DNA from 2 places in the Lysinibacillus sp. RS11 genome. Region 2 is predicted to be linked to the other one. Evidence: a T-box and tRNA genes for the amino acid it is inferred to sense, from the RefSeq annotation. Region 2 holds a T-box; the other holds one or more tRNA genes.
The links. The T-box of region 2 lies ahead of tyrS (tyrosine--tRNA ligase). A T-box ahead of a tRNA ligase gene usually reads a tRNA of that ligase, here a tRNA-Tyr.
Positions count from the first base shown of each region.

Region 1 (3,412 bases), 970 kb from region 2:
GGCATATCTAAAATCTCACTAATTTCCTGCAACGATAATTCTTCAATATATTTCAACACTATAACTGAACGGTATTTATCCGGCAAACATCCAATCTCATATTGAATCCGATCTTGTAATTCCATTTGCTCTACCTGTTCCTCTGGTAGCTGATCATCTGCTGCGATTTGCGAATACATATCAAGCCCTTCTGTACCAGCTACTTCCGCATCTAAATAATAATCCGGCTTTTTCTTCCGGATGCGGTCTATACAGAGATTTGTCGCTATACGATAAAGCCACGTCGAAAATTTTCTTTTCTGATCAAAAGTATGCAAGTTCATATAGGCACGAACAAACGCTTCCTGAGCAATATCCTCAGATTCTTGCTTGTTTGCTAACATCCTATAGCATACTTGGTACAGTTTGTGCTGATAGAGACTCACAATATCGGCAAATGCGTTTTGATCGCCCTTAAGCACTTGTTTTATTTTCTTGTTTACGAACGCATCCATTGTGTTGATTTCTCCACCTTTACAACTGTCTTATACTATACGACCCAACTATAAGAAAAGTTTCATTTTGTTATTAATTATATCAAAAGATTTTTATACATTGTGGCAATAGGCAAATTTTTGTTAAATTTCTTTAAACTAGTGTTTCACCAAATAAAGAACCCATTAATGCAACAGCAACATCTGCTGTTCTATTCTTTTCATCTAAAATCGGATTAACCTCAACAAATTCAGCAGATGTTAGCATACCTGATTCCTGAATCATTTCCATCGCTAAATGACTTTCTCGATACGTAATACCACCAGGTACAGGTGTCCCCACCCCTGGCGTATAAAGTGGATCTAACCCATCTAAATCGAGTGATAAATGCAAACCATCTACATTGCGCTCTCTTAAATAGGCCAGAGCATCTTCCATTACACGCGTCATACCAAGACGATCTATCTCATGCATTGAGTACACCTTGATTCCTTGTTGACGAATCAATTCACGCTCTCCTGGATCTACAGAACGTGCCCCAATAATAATAACGTTTTCCGGTTTAATTTTTGGCGCATAATTACGAATTTGCACTAAGCGTTCATGACCGAGCCCAATGCTAACAGCTAACGGCATACCATGTATATTACCAGACGGTGTCGTTTCAGGAGTATTTAAATCAGCATGTGCATCAAACCAGATAACGCCTAAGTTTTTGTAATGCTCGCCAAGCCCTGCAAGTGTACCAATAGCAATACTATGATCACCACCAAATACAAGTGGAAACTTCTTCTGTTCCAATGCTTCATTTACATTGTTTGCTAAAGATGTACTTACATCAATAACTTCCTCTAAATTTAATAGTTGTTTATCCACAATAGTACCTTCTTGTTTCTGACTAACACGTATATCCCCTTGATCCTGTACCTCATGACCAATTGCCTCTAAGCGTTCTACAACACCTGCGTAGCGAATAGCACTTGGTCCCATATCTACTCCTCTACGTGTTTGCCCATAATCAGTAGGCACACCAATAATAGAAATATTTAATTTATTCATCTTTCCATACCCCCTTTGAGTTGTAAGACTATTGTAAAGCCTACATCTACCTTGGCTCAACTCAACAGTTTTTCGCATATTTATACAACTAAAATCTAGTCTTCATTAAAAGGTTTGTTGTCATGAAAGCATATGGCGCGAAGGAAGGCGAGAAGCTACGGTCGCTTTGTTGTCGTCACAGAGCAAAACTTTCTGGAGGAATAGCCGTGAGATCTCAGACACCGCAGGAGCGAAGTATGAGCAACGAGGAGGCTTTAGACTATGTTTGTAGAAAGCGCTCTCCCGGAGTAGAATGTGCAGTTAAGTACATATTTCGATGAAGAGTCAGAAAAAAAACATAAAAAAAATCTCCTACTGTTTTCAGCAAGAGATTAGTATCTGTAGTTAATGTAACACTTTTGAATAAGTTTTATTCTATAAAAAAGTGAGCCATGAAGGACTCGAACCTTCGACCCTCTGATTAAAAGTCAGATGCTCTACCAACTGAGCTAATGGCTCATAAAAGAAAAAAATGGCTGGGGTACTAGGATTCGAACCTAGGCATGACGGAATCAAAATCCGTTGCCTTACCGCTTGGCTATACCCCAATCATTTATAAAAACTGGTGGAGGGGGACGGATTCGAACCGCCGAACCCTAAGGAGCGGATTTACAGTCCGCCGCGTTTAGCCACTTCGCTACCCCTCCGAAATAACACATTATGGTGGAGGATGACGGGCTCGAACCGCCGACCCTCTGCTTGTAAGGCAGATGCTCTCCCAGCTGAGCTAATCCTCCATAGAAACAGGTGTTTATTTCTTAACAGTTTATATTCTTTTTAAGCCTTCGCATTACTACAAAGCTTTTAAAATGGTGACCCCTACGGGATTCGAACCCGTGTTACCGCCGTGAAAGGGCGGTGTCTTAACCACTTGACCAAGGGGCCATTTTTCAATGTCTCAAACAAGACAATATTTATTCTAACACTATTTGTTTTTTAATGCAACACTTTTTTAAAATTATTTATATGTATAAGATTATCTTAAAAATGAGCAAAAAAATGGCTCCGAAGGCAGGACTCGAACCTGCGACAACCTGATTAACAGTCAGGTGCTACTACCAACTGAGCTACTTCGGAACAATAGTATTCAATTTGGTTTTTAAAACCTCTTAAGTACATTTATTATTATAGCAAGCACACTAAATTATGCAATACTTTTTGTGAAAATTTTTATATTTTTTGTCGAAGCCTTCCTGGACATTAACAAATACCATAATAGTTCTCTATTAAATCTAATATTTCTATCCTATGTATAAAATATTCTTGCTGTATATTATTGTAATTGTTAAAATGAGAATAGTTTTATGAATTTTCTATTAAATTTGTTTGGGGGAGGAATGTTCACATGGTAACAAACGATTTAATTGCACCAGAATTTTATAATATTACAGAGGAGTTAGAGAAATTTTCCCAGGATAATGACCGTCAAGCAATACGATGGCTAAATACTCAACAAGAGCGCCAGACAATTTCCTATGTTGAGCTTGTACAAAAAATGAATCAATACGCGCATGCCTTTACGAAGAAGGGGCTTCAAAAGGGAGATCGCGTATTAGTTATTATTCCACGTTTGCCTGAGGCTTACTTTGTCTTCCTTGGCTGCCTAAAAGCTGGTATTGTTCCTATTTCATGTTCAGAAATGTTACGTGCTAGTGATTTAGAGTATCGTATGGAGCACTCTTCTGCAAGTGCCGTAATTGCCTATGAAGCGTTCATTGGTGAGGTTGATCGTATTACTTCTTCAGTAGAGGCTTTAAATAATAAATTGATTATAGGTTCTGCTATAGGTGATTGGACATCTTTAAATGAATTGGCTAGTACACAGCCAGATACATTTACG
Region 1 is NZ_CP168124.1:4,665,434-4,668,845, forward strand. It holds gene sigW (RNA polymerase sigma factor SigW) at 1-494, opposite strand, end outside; gene rocF (arginase) at 628-1,533, opposite strand; tRNA gene AB9L17_RS24045 (tRNA-Lys) at 1,959-2,031, opposite strand; tRNA gene AB9L17_RS24050 (tRNA-Gln) at 2,046-2,120, opposite strand; tRNA gene AB9L17_RS24055 (tRNA-Tyr) at 2,136-2,219, opposite strand; tRNA gene AB9L17_RS24060 (tRNA-Val) at 2,234-2,309, opposite strand; tRNA gene AB9L17_RS24065 (tRNA-Glu) at 2,383-2,457, opposite strand; tRNA gene AB9L17_RS24070 (tRNA-Asn) at 2,573-2,649, opposite strand; gene mbcS (acyl-CoA synthetase MbcS) at 2,918-3,412, shown strand, end outside.
Region 1: it has a tRNA-Tyr gene. The T-box ahead of tyrS (tyrosine--tRNA ligase) is inferred to sense a tRNA for this amino acid. The anticodon was not compared.

Region 2 (3,412 bases):
TAGTATTTTCGATTAAAACACTACCAACCTGAACAGGCATTTGAACCTCAACTTCTTCACCTGTTACAGGGTCCTTTTCTTTAGCTGTATACGTATGACCGTAATATTTAAAGTTTTCCGCTGCTTTTTGCATCGCATCGTACATATCTTTATCGATTGTCGAATAAATACGATAGCCTTTCGAACGGACATCACGGTCTGCTAAGATCATATATCTATCTTTTAATTTTTGTTCATTCTTTAAGCGTTCTGGATCAATACCATCTTCTTTTGCTAGTTTTTCAGCAATTATTTCTTTCGCGCGATTTTCGAGCTCATATGTTAGCCATGGATAGCTATCCTCAGCATGTATCTCGGGTGAACGGAAGTCGGCAGTGATATCATAAGCGATTGCTTGTTTATACTGCGCTTCGTTAATATAACCTGCGTCTTTCATACGATAAAGAACAGTTTTCATACGATCAATGCCCGGTTGAAGAGCTTCTTCACTTTTAAGATCACCTGTATTTGTAAAAGGTGTGTAAGCAAAAGGTGCTTGAGGAATACCAGCTATGTACGCCGCTTGAGGAAGCGTTAAATCCTTTGCTTTTACGCCGAAAATACCTTCAGCAGCAGTTTCCACTCCTGCGATATTTCGACCTGAAGAGCTACGACCATAAGGAATAATATTTAAATAGGCCTCTAAAATTTCTTCCTTTGTCATAAAATGCTCTAAACGCATCGCAAGTAAAAGTTCTTTTGCTTTACGTTCATAGGATACTTCGTTTGTTAATACTTGGTTTTTAATAAGTTGCTGTGTTAGCGTAGAGCCCCCTGTTTGAGTAGAAGAGTTTGTTACGTCTTGAAGTAGCCCACGAATAACGGCCTTCGGAACTATTCCGTTGTGTTCACGGAAATACTCATCCTCTGTCGCTAATACGGCATTAATTACATCTGGTGAGACATTATTTAATGTTGTTTCACGACGTTCTAAATCGGTACGTAATTTTCCAATATAAATATCGTCGGCAAAATAAATTTCACTGGTTGAATCGTAGTTAAAAATTTGAGTTCGCAATTCTTCTTTGGAGCGCAGAGGCTCTTCTTTAACGAGTGAAGCAAAATAGCCAGCACCAACTGAACCGACAAATACAGTGCCTACCAATGCAAAGATTAAAAATAGTAAAAATAAGTTCCAGATAACACTTCCGGAAATGCGTAATTTCTTCATCCATTTTCGTACTAATAATTCTTCGATCTTTGCATTGATTTTCTCAATCCATTCTTTCAATGTATCGACCTCCTAAAATCTTGTTTATTATAGCACATATTGATTTAGCTCGAACATAGTTATTGACAATGAAAAAAAGAATCGTATAGAATAATGCTTATAGTTTTCTAGTGATGAAGAGCTTGCAGTAGTGTCTATATTCCCTGTTTAGAGAGCCAGCGGTTGGTGAAAGCTGGTCATAATGTAGAGACGAATTACGTGCTTGGAGCTTAGACGTGCGCGCCTGCGATAAAGGCGGTTGAATGAAGAGGAAGATGGATGACATCTTCAAGCCGGGTGGTACCGCGTTAGTGATTAACGTCCCTGCATGCAATATTTTGCGTGTAGGGACTTTTTTATTTAGATTGGCTCTACACGTAAAGAAACATTAAACACATTAGGAGGAATAGAAATGACGAACGAATTATTACAAGACTTAGAATGGCGCGGATTGTTATACCAACAAACTGATGCTGAAGGTATGACCAAATTATTAGATGAACAGTCTGTTTCTTTATACTGTGGTGTAGATCCAACTGCAGACTCTATGCATATTGGACATATTGTGCCTCTTTTAACACTACGTCGATTCCAAAAAGCAGGTCATCGTCCGATTTTGCTAGTAGGAGGTGCGACTGGTATGATTGGAGATCCATCTGGTCGCTCAGAAGAACGCCAATTGCAAACAGTTGAGCAAATCGATAAAAACGTTCAAGGTATTCGTAGTCAATTAGAGCGTATTTTTGACTTTGCAGAAGATGGAAATGGCGCGCAGTTAGTTAACAACCGTGACTGGATTGGCGATATCAATACAATTGAGTTTTTACGCGATTACGGGAAATTAATTAATGTGAACTACATGCTAGCAAAGGATACAATTGCATCACGTCTTGACACAGGGATTTCATTCACTGAGTTTGCGTACACTTTAATTCAAGGTATTGATTACAATCATTTATACAACCATTACAACTGTCGCATTCAAGTAGGTGGTTCTGATCAGTGGGGGAATATTACAACTGGTTTAGAAGTTATTCGTAAAACGCATGAGGAAGAGACGAAAGCATTTGGTATAACGATTCCATTAGTAACGAAAGCAGATGGTACAAAATTCGGTAAAACAGCTGGTGGTGCTGTATGGTTAGATGGCAAGAAAACTTCCCCATACGAGTTCTACCAATTCTGGATTAATGCTGCAGATGCTGATGTTGTAAAATACTTAAAAATCTTTACATTCCTTTCTCGTGAAGAGATAGAAGCTTTAGCAGTATCTGTGGAAGAGGAACCACATTTACGTAAGGCACAAAAAGCCCTAGCAGAAGAAATGACTCGTTTAATTCATGGTCAAGAAGCATTAGATCAAGCAATTCGTATTACTGCTGCATTATTCTCTGGTGATTTAAAAGCACTTTCTGCTAATGAAATGAAGGATGCGTTTAAAGATGTTCCTTCTTTTGAAATGGCGAAAGAAGATAAAAACATCGTAGATTTACTTGTGGAAGCAGGCATTTCACCTTCAAAACGTCAAGCTCGTGAAGACGTAACGAATGGTGCGATTAGCGTGAACGGTGAAAAGGTCACTGAATTAGAATATGTCATCGACGGCAAGGATCGTTTAGAGGATGCGTTTAGCATTGTACGTCGCGGTAAGAAAAAATACCATATGGTGAAGTTTGTTTAATTCAAACCTATACAACAAAACGAAACATCCCTTCAATATTTGAGGGGATGTTTTATTTTGGGTGTTCTATTAAATAAAGTATGGCTCTTTGGCAAAACGAGGGGTTTTAGCTATCTAAAAAACTAGGAAGCTTTAAGTGCCCATATTCTTTTGGGTGAAGTATTTGGGCAAGTTTCAATGCACCCTCTATTAGGCGAGGTGATGGGCGACAATAAAGCCATTCCTCCATCACGTGAAGCTGTTTCATTTGAACTGCCTGTAGCTCCTGCGCATGTGGACGTTTTAATAAAATTGCAGGTTGAATACGCTCGAAGGCAACTCCTACCCAAGCCATCATAATATAGTCTGGATTGCGCCTTACTACATCTGCCCAATCAGTTTGCACGCTTGCGAGTTCTACATCTTGAAACAGATTTTGCCCACCAGCAATGGTGCTAATTTCAGTTAGCCAATTTATTTTACCTGGTGTAAAAAAAGGTTTC
Region 2 is NZ_CP168124.1:3,696,322-3,699,733, reverse strand. It holds gene AB9L17_RS19020 (transglycosylase domain-containing protein) at 1-1,270, opposite strand, end outside; T-box leader at 1,375-1,578, shown strand; gene tyrS (tyrosine--tRNA ligase) at 1,662-2,930, shown strand; gene AB9L17_RS19010 (cobalamin-binding protein) at 3,037-3,412, opposite strand, start outside.